DNA from 4 places in the Noviherbaspirillum agri genome. Region 1 is predicted to be linked to each of the others. Evidence: predicted binding sites of a transcription regulator. Region 1 holds the regulator's gene; each other region holds the start of a gene.

Evidence for each region. Region 1 encodes FNR, which switches genes on or off when oxygen is low (the NO sensors DNR and NnrR bind a similar motif). Its sites were predicted from a motif close to TTGATNNNNATCAA; they were not measured.
Region 2: the regulator FNR is predicted to act here: its motif matches at 711-724, upstream of ACYVIA_RS11160 (PHA/PHB synthase family protein).
Region 3: the regulator FNR is predicted to act here: its motif matches at 1,164-1,177, upstream of ACYVIA_RS11085 (OmpW/AlkL family protein).
Region 4: the regulator FNR is predicted to act here: its motif matches at 923-936, upstream of ACYVIA_RS20975 (glycine-rich domain-containing protein).

What each region holds. Positions count from the first base shown of each region.
Region 1 covers NZ_BAAGWA010000011.1:114,450-116,652, reverse strand. Annotated here, with positions in the region: gene ACYVIA_RS17280 (FixH family protein) at 1-172, shown strand, start outside; gene ACYVIA_RS17275 (hypothetical protein) at 394-633, shown strand; gene fnr (fumarate/nitrate reduction transcriptional regulator Fnr) at 807-1,562, opposite strand; gene ACYVIA_RS17265 (hypothetical protein) at 2,068-2,203, opposite strand, start outside.
Region 2 covers NZ_BAAGWA010000005.1:128,291-130,493, reverse strand. Annotated here, with positions in the region: gene ACYVIA_RS11165 (sensor domain-containing protein) at 1-498, opposite strand, end outside; gene ACYVIA_RS11160 (PHA/PHB synthase family protein) at 860-2,203, shown strand, end outside.
Region 3 covers NZ_BAAGWA010000005.1:107,410-109,612, reverse strand. Annotated here, with positions in the region: gene rarD (EamA family transporter RarD) at 1-457, shown strand, start outside; gene ACYVIA_RS11085 (OmpW/AlkL family protein) at 507-1,112, opposite strand; gene ettA (energy-dependent translational throttle protein EttA) at 1,335-2,203, shown strand, end outside.
Region 4 covers NZ_BAAGWA010000020.1:25,242-27,444, forward strand. Annotated here, with positions in the region: gene ACYVIA_RS20970 (sensor histidine kinase) at 1-813, opposite strand, end outside; gene ACYVIA_RS20975 (glycine-rich domain-containing protein) at 1,075-1,794, shown strand; gene ACYVIA_RS20980 (glycerate kinase type-2 family protein) at 1,976-2,203, shown strand, end outside.

The sequences.
Region 1 (2,203 bases):
GGTCGCCCAGCCGGACCAGAGCGGCAATTTTTCGGTTGCGCTTCCTATGCTGGATATGGCTCGTTGGCAGATCCTGATCGAAGGGGAGCATCGGGACTGGCGGCTCAATGGTGTCTGGGCCTGGCCGCAGGAACCCCAGATCACGCTCCACCCGATTACCGTTCCACATTGATTAACGCGTGGCGAGAGCAATGGTCTCGCCACGACGTTCGTTTCCTTCCTCTCTGTCCTTCTCGTTCACGACAGAAAATCAACCCTCTCTGCGCATTCCCGGAATCTCGAACATAATTCCCAGTATCGAGAAGTTATGCGTGTGCAAATGTTGTCTGATTGAACGTTTATGATGTACTTTTGCTAAATACATCCGTTTCAAGTTGAAAGGAGGGTAGTGTGATGACGCGACTGTTGATGGTCGTCTTGTGGCCGTCGTTCCTGGTGGCAATAGTCGCAGAAGGTTTCTTCTTTTCCCTCTTTGATCCGAACGACCTGTCGCTTGTGGGCAGTGATATCGATTTGACTCCGATGGCAGCGTATACCATCGGCTTCTTTATCTTCTGGCTATTCTGTTCCCTGGCCAGTATGTTGACGTGTTACCTGATCGGTACACCGAACGAGCGGAACACTCCACTCTAACTCTATTGCATCGGAAATTCGGTTAATGGTTCCGCCCCTGTGCAGGCAAACCCTGCCGGGGAGTGGACTGCCGCTTGATGCGGCAGTTTTTCGAAAATCTGACACAGCGCGTTCCGCCTGACCAGCTGTGAGCGAAGGTCAGGGGGAGCGAGTCCTTCGGCGGGATCCGGTGCTCAGCTGCAGGTACGGGTGCCGGCAGCAACTGCTTTCAGGGTTGCCGTATCGAGCAGTTCCAGTTCGCGGTTATTGACTTTGATCCAGCCTTGCTTCTTGAACTTGGACAGGAGGCGGCTGATGCTTTCAATCGTCAGGCCGAGGTAGTTGCCGATTTCCTCGCGCGTCATGCGCAGCTGGAAGGTCGTCGACGAATACCCGCGGACGGAATAGCGTGACGATAGGTTGGAGAGGAAGGCGGCAAAACGTTGTTCCGCACGCATATTTCCCAGCAGGAGCATAACGCTTTGTTCGCGTGTGATTTCCTGGCTCATCATGCGATGGAAATGATGCAGCAAGGTCGGCATCTCGGCGAAGAGGGCTTCCAGGCGAGCGAACGGGATTTCGCACACTTCGCTATCTTCGAGCGCAATGGCGTTGCAATGATGGCGGTCGGTGCTGATGGCGTCCATGCCGAGCAGTTCTCCCGCCATCTGGAAACCGGTGATTTGCTGGTCGCCGCTTGGATTGATCTGATGCGTCTTGAAATGCCCGAGCCGGATTGCATACAGATTGGTGAACGGGTCGCCCACGCGGTACAGGTGCGTATCTTTCGGCACCTTGCGGCGGCGGCCGATGATCTGGTCGAGCTTGTCCATGTCAGAGGCACCGAGTCCCATCGGCAGGCAAAGCTGATGCATGCTGCAAGCGGAGCAGCGAGTGCGCAAGTCCTGCACGTTGCCTGCGGACGAGGTAGACGGAACCGTCTGGGTCATGTCAGAGAAGTTCATGCGATGCAGAATCATAGTTGTGCTCGTTGTCCAGTTCACATCAAAGCCACAGTGGCCATTCGACTCATTAATTGAGCGAAATCAAGAATAGTGATGCAAATCCCGTACCAAGCACGTATTTTGAAATCAGGGATTGTGAAGCGAGGATTGATTGCGGGGTGCTGTCAGTAGTGCTGACGAACGATCGACCGCTATTTTAAGGCGTATTCGGCTCGCGCAGGACCGAAGGCCATTGAGTTTGGCAGCGTGACAACACAACGTGGCAGCGTATGGCAGCAGCTGCAACGCATTGCGGATTCCCGGATTTGGGAATGGAGTTGGTCTCAATTTCGAGGTTGACGCTTGTAGCCGCCAACCTCGTATCAAGCAGGGCTCTTATTGATTCGGCTGTGCCTTGTTGAACTGTGCCCTTTCCCCGGCCCCCTCCCACAAGCGGGAGAGGGAAGCCAGCGTGCGGCAAATCCATGCCGGATCGGTAATCGGGCTCGAATCAGTCTTTTCTCAAATTGATGAAGATATTCGCGGCAAAGGCAAGGATGCCAAGCGCTGCAAGGATCTCGGCGACGGCAAGGAGGGGGATGAGCTGACGCGATCCGAGCAGGACGAAGGTGAGCGCGAGGGACATG
Region 2 (2,203 bases), on a different contig from region 1:
CATCGTGACGCGCCCGGACATGTCGACGACAACGATGGCGCCGGCCACATTGTTGAACACCGCGGTGGTAATGCTGCATTGGCGCTGCAGCGACTCTTCCAGCGCACGGGACTGGGACAGGTCGCGCACCAGTGCAAAGAATGTGGCGCCCCCCGGACCCATGATCGGCGTCACCGTGAGCTCGACCGGAATCTCCTCGCCGTCCTTGCGCCGCGCCGTGACTTCCACCCGGCGGTTGATGAACTCGCCTTCGCCGGTCTTGCGGTAGTGATTGAGCCCGCTTGTGTGCGCCTCGCGGTAGCGACGGGGAATGATCGTATCAGTTAGCGGCTTGCCGAGCACTTCCGCCTTCTTCCAGCCGAACATGGTTTCCGCGTGCACGCTCCATTCGAGAATCCTGCTTTGGTCATCGATGGCGATGAAGGCGTCAAGCACGTTGTCGATGATCAACCGATACAGATGCTCGGCCTGACTTGCCTCTTGGAATGGAATATTCATGGACGTTTACTGGCACAGCGGAAATGCCGCATTTACATCAGACATGCCGAGGCAGGCTGGGTTTCTTGTCATGGAGAAGAAATGCAGCATGGATGACTCTCATCGGCGATATCGGTGATTTTCCCGTCCCAAGAAACCGCCTCATGCGGCAGCGGCGCCATCAAGCGTTGATGGCAGGAACTGTCCGGACGGCGTCGTCACGCCTGCCGCTCTTGACTCAGGTCAATCGGAATCGTCAGGCCGCCCCCCGGCATGGAAAATCGCGCGTGTTTTCAAGCCAAAAAAGGCAGGAACGGGCGCACAATAAGTTGTTCATTCCGGACGCCGGGAGAGTCGCAACGTCGCACTTTGGGAGGATGCAATGGACAGACCGCAAACGAACCTGCAGGCAGTGGCAGGCATACCGGACAAGAAAGGGGTGACCCCGCCTTCCGTGCCGTGGGTGGTGACGGACGTCGAACCGCCAGCCGTGCTGGACCGCTCCATCCATGCCGCGCTGGGCAAGGTGACGGGCAGCATCTCGCCGGCGAGCCTCGCGATGGCCTATACGGACTGGGCGCTGCACCTGGCGGTGTCACCGGGAAAATGGCGCCGGCTGCAGGAGAAGGCCTTGCGCAAGGCAGCACGCTTTGCCATTTATGCTGCGCACGTGATGGCGGACCGCAAGTGCGATCCCTGCATCGAACCACTGCCGCAAGACCGGCGCTTTCGCAGCAAGGGCTGGCAGAACTGGCCCTTCAATTTGATCCACCAGGCGTTCCTGCTCAACCAGCAATGGTGGTACAACTTCACCACCGGCATCGGCGGCGTGTCGCCGCATCACGAGCAGGTCGTGTCGTTCGTCGCACGCCAGTTGCTCGACATGATGTCCCCAGTCAACTTTGTCGCGACTAATCCCGATGTGCTCGACGCCACCGTGCGCGAAGGCGGCATGAACCTGGTGCGCGGCGCGATGAACTTCGTCGAGGATCTCGAGCGCCACGCCGGCGGCAAGCCACCGACCGGTACCGAGAATTTCATCCCGGGCCAACAGGTTGCCGTCACGCCCGGGAAAGTCGTCTACCGCAACCGGCTGATCGAACTGATCCAGTACGCACCGGCGACGAAGGACGTGCACTCGGAGCCGATGCTGATCGTGCCGGCATGGATCATGAAGTACTACATCCTCGACCTGTCGCCGCACAATTCGCTGGTGCGCTACCTGGTCGAGCGCGGCCACACGGTATTCATGATCTCCTGGCACAACCCGGCGCCGAAGGACCGCGACCTCGACATGGAGGACTATCTGCGACTGGGCGTGCTGGAAGCGCTCAATGCGATCGCCGCAATCGTCCCCGACAGCAAGGTCAATGCCGTCGGCTACTGCCTCGGCGGCACGTTGCTGTCGATGGCGGCCGCCTATCTGGCGCAGATCCGCGACGAGCGTCTCAATTCGATGACGCTGCTGGCGGCGCAAACCGACTTCACCGAGGCGGGCGAGCTGACGCTGTTCATCGACGACAGCCAGCTCAACTACCTGGAAGACATCATGTGGGACCAGGGCTACCTGGACAACAGCCAGATGGCCGGCGCCTTCCAGCTGCTGCGCTCGCACGACCTGATCTGGTCGCTGATCGTGCAGCAGTACCTGCTCGGCGGGCGCCAGGCGATGACCGACCTGATGGCGTGGAACGCCGATGCGACGCGCATGCCGTATCTCATGCAT
Region 3 (2,203 bases), on a different contig from region 1:
GTGGATCGCGCTGCTGCTGGCCGCGACCTTTGGTTTGTATGGGTTGCTGCGCAAGACGGCGTCGCTCGGCGCGCTGGAGGGCCTCTCGCTGGAGACGCTGCTGCTGTTTCCGCTGGCAGCAGGCTACCTTTTCCTGCTGGCGCGCTCGGGACACAACGGCTTCCTGTCCGCGTCGACGGGAACGCAATGGCTGCTCGCCGCGTCCGGCCCGATCACGGCGATTCCGCTTCTGCTGTTTGCCTCCGGCGCACGCCGCATCCCGCTTTCGCTGCTCGGTCTGCTTCAGTACATCGGCCCGACGCTGCAGCTGCTGCTGGGCGTCTGGCTCTATCACGAACCCTTCGCCGGGGCACGCGTCGCCGGTTTTGCGCTGATCTGGGGCGCGCTGGCGGTGTACTCGCTGGAGAGCGTCTGGCAAACATGGCGAGCGCGCCAGGATTTGCGCAAGCGCGCATGAAAAAAAGCCGGTCGATGACCGGCTTTTTCGTTGGTGCGCTGACGCTTGATTAGAAGCGGTAGCCGATACCTACACCGATCAGCAGAGGATCGACCTTGACTTCGCTGACCTTGGTTGAGCCAGCCTTGACGTCGGCGCGAATCTGTACCTTCTTCACGTCGAGGTTGATCGACCAGTTCTTGTCGAGCTTGAAATCGACGCCCGCTTGTAACGCATAGCCGAAGCTGTCGTTTTCAAGCCTCAATCCACCATTGAGCTTTTCATCGGAGATGCGGGTGTAGTTAACACCTGCACCGACGTACGGGCTGATCTTGGCTTCCGGCGTGAAGTGGTATTGCAGGCTCAAGGTCGGCGGCAAGTGCTTGAAAGTGCCGATCTTAGTACCTGCTGCATAAACTTTGTGCTTCTGCGGATAGGTCAAGATCAATTCAGCAGCAATATTCGGAGTAATAAAGTACGAAATATCAATTTCCGGAATGGTTTTGTTGCTGATGGTAATTGCGTCTTTCGGTACACCTGCACCCTCGTCCGATGATTTATTCGCCGTATCAATATGTACAGCACGTGCACGAACCAGCAATGGGCCTTGTGCCATTGCTTCGGTTGCAACAAAGCCGAGGGCGGCGAGGGCCAAAAAGACTGCAGATTTTTTCATTTTCTTTCCCTTTTGAAGATTTGCCAGTGTGTAAAACTGCAAATCAGTCTATTGATTTGCATCAATTACATGGTTGATCTGAATCAAAGTAGCCCTACATTCTGTAGGTTTTTGGTTTTCAGTAATTTGTGAAACCCCGGGCTGCGCTGTGCACCCCGCTCTGGCACGCCATCAGGTATCCTTGCACTCTTCCCTTATCTCCGTTTCATCACCGGTATTTCTATGGCTCAATACGTCTACACCATGAACCGCGTGGGCAAGATCGTCCCGCCCAAGCGCCAGATCCTCAAAGACATCTCGCTGTCCTTTTTCCCCGGCGCCAAGATCGGCGTGCTGGGCTTGAACGGCTCCGGCAAGTCGACACTCTTGAAGATCATGGCCGGCATCGACAAGGACATCGAGGGTGAAGCGGTGCCGATGCCGGGCCTGAACATTGGCTACCTGCCGCAGGAGCCGCAGCTTGATCCGGAGATGACCGTGCGCCAGGCAGTTGAATCCGGCCTAGGCGAAGTCGCCGAAGCGCAGACCAAGCTCGATGCGGTGTACGCCGCCTATGCGGAACCGGATGCCGACTTCGACGCGCTCGCAGCCGAACAGGCCCGTCTGGAAGCGATTATTGCGACTTCCGGCGGCGGCAATCTCGACCAGCAACTGGAGATCGCGGCCGATGCGCTGCGCCTGCCGCCGTGGGATGCCAAGATCGGCGTGCTGTCCGGCGGTGAAAAGCGCCGCGTTGCGCTGTGCAAGCTCCTGCTGTCCAAGCCCGACATGCTGCTGCTGGACGAGCCGACCAACCACCTCGATGCCGAATCGGTGGAATGGCTGGAGCAGTTCCTGCAGCGCTTCCCCGGCACTGTCGTTGGCATTACCCACGACCGCTACTTCCTCGACAATGCAGCGGAATGGATTCTCGAACTCGACCGCGGCCACGGCATTCCGTGGAAGGGCAATTACAGCTCCTGGCTGGAACAGAAGGAAGCGCGCCTGAAGCAGGAAGAAGCGACCGAATCTGCGCGCCAGAAAACGATCCAGAAAGAACTGGAGTGGGTACGCCAGAATCCGAAGGGACGCCAGGCCAAGAGCAAGGCGCG
Region 4 (2,203 bases), on a different contig from region 1:
GTCCATCGTGCCGGTCGTCAATTCCTGGTCGCTGCGGCCCGTATCGTAGAGCTTGACGCGCATGTAACTCAGGATGTTCTTGTCGACCGCACCAAGCATGAGCTTGCTCACGTCAAAACCGGCGCCGACCGAGCCGTAATAGGCGGCGCGCCGCTCGGCGACCGACTCGAGCGGCATCCCGCGGCGGTAGAGCGGCATGCGCATCGCAAGGCCCACATGCCTGTTCGGACCTGCAATGCGGATCAGCCGGCCGGAAGAGGTCAATTGCCCGCTGTCGCGCGATACGGCCAATGCCTTTTCGACAGACCGGTTCGACGCAATATCAAGGCCGAACGAGGCAGGGTAATCCTTCAGCGGTTCGATATAGGTCAGCACATGGTATGCCGGGCGCTCTGTCTCGGGCTTGATGGAGAAGCCGGGATAGCCGTCCTTGTCGAGGCTGGTGTCGGATCGCACGGCAGCTTCAAACTTGGCTTTTTGATTTGCCGGGACGTGCTCCGCGAAGTTCAGGTTGGTGATGCCGGGGAAGCTGCGCTCCAGGTTCAGTTCCGTCACATAGGCACGGAATTGCTCGCGCGTCACCTTGTCGCTGGTGGCGAACAAGGCATTCACACCGCGCAGCACATCGATGTACGAACGCATCCTGTTCTGCACCGCAAGTTGCGCGTTCTCTGCGTGGTACTCAAACTGTGCGCGGCTCTTGCCCTCGATCATTTGCATGACAAGCAGGTGCAGCACGAGCGAAATCACCAGCCCCAGCCACCAGGTGATGGATGTGAACAGCGCTTTGACAAATCGGCGGGAAATTCGCATCGGGCGTTGCGGGCCTAAGCGCCCCTGTGGGAGTGAAAGGAGGCGATTCAAAGAATCGTTGCCATTGTTTCAGGGTTCTATTTCACCTCTTGAGTAGCCGACAGGAAAATTGAGGCACGTCAATTATGTTACAAATTTGCAAGAATCAGCGCGTGCTAGAGTAAATTCGACGACAGGGTGGCATGGCTGCAACATGTCGGTGAGCAACGGCCATCTGTCGCATCTTCCGTAGCATTCACCCTCAAGGAAAGGTGGCAGACGATGAACCGAAATTCCCATCACAAAACGTCGGACCAGATGGTCGAAGCAATCTTTGCACTGGATCTTGACCCGATCAAAGTCAAGCTGATGGACAAGCGCGAAGGCCTGGGCTGGGGGCGTGAAGAGGCCGACCGGCACGAGCTGGAATATCGCCGCTTCCTGGCACTGATCGCCAGGTTCCCCGATGAAGTCGTCGCGCCGACCACGCATGTAGACAAGTTCTGGCATGCGCATATCCTCGACACCATGAAGTACGCCGAGGATTGTGAAGCGGTTTTCGGCTATTTCCTGCACCACTTTCCGTACTTTGGCATGCGTGACGCGGAGGACGCTGCCAACCTTGCTCGGGCTGCCGAGACCATGCGGCGCCTGTATCAGCAGGAGTTCGGCCGGCAAGATGCGCAGACGACCGCTTACTGCGGTGTCGTGGCGGGAAAGCCTGCGACGCCAGGGCAATCGACCGCCTACTGCGGGGTAGTCGCTGCCAAGTTTGAAGAAGTGAGCGCTTATTGCGGCGCCACAAGCACGGGCTACTGTGGTGTCGCGGCTGGCAATCAGGCGATGCAAAAAGAGCAGGCGTATTGCGGCGTTGTCGCCGGCAAGTCGGCAGAACAAGATGGGCAGACCGCCTATTGTGGCGTCTCCAATACCAGTTACTGTGGCGTCATTGCAGGAAAAGGGCGGCCGAAGCTGCAGGATGCGGAACACTGTGCCGCTTGAACGGCAGTAAACACCCCACGTGATGCAGGAAGGAGACCCGCCACCGGAGAGGTTGCGGGTCTTTTCATATCCGCTCTGGGAGGGCGTCTGAGGCTAGCACAGAATGCAGGCACAGGATGCGGGCACGTAGAATAGGCCGCACTACAATCCTGTGTTTCAGTCCGTTGAGAAAGCCCTCACCATGCCGGTAACCGATCCTCGCCAGCTGCTGCTCGACATGTACAACAGTGCCGTTGACGCAGTCAGCGCAGACAAATGCCTGCCACCCTTCTTGCCCGAACCTCCTTCCGGCGGACGCACGCTTGTCATTGGCGCAGGCAAGGGAGCGGCGGCGATGGCAAGAGCGGTCGAGTCGCACTGGAACGGAGAACTGTCCGGCCTGGTGGTGACGCGCTACGGCCATGGTGCC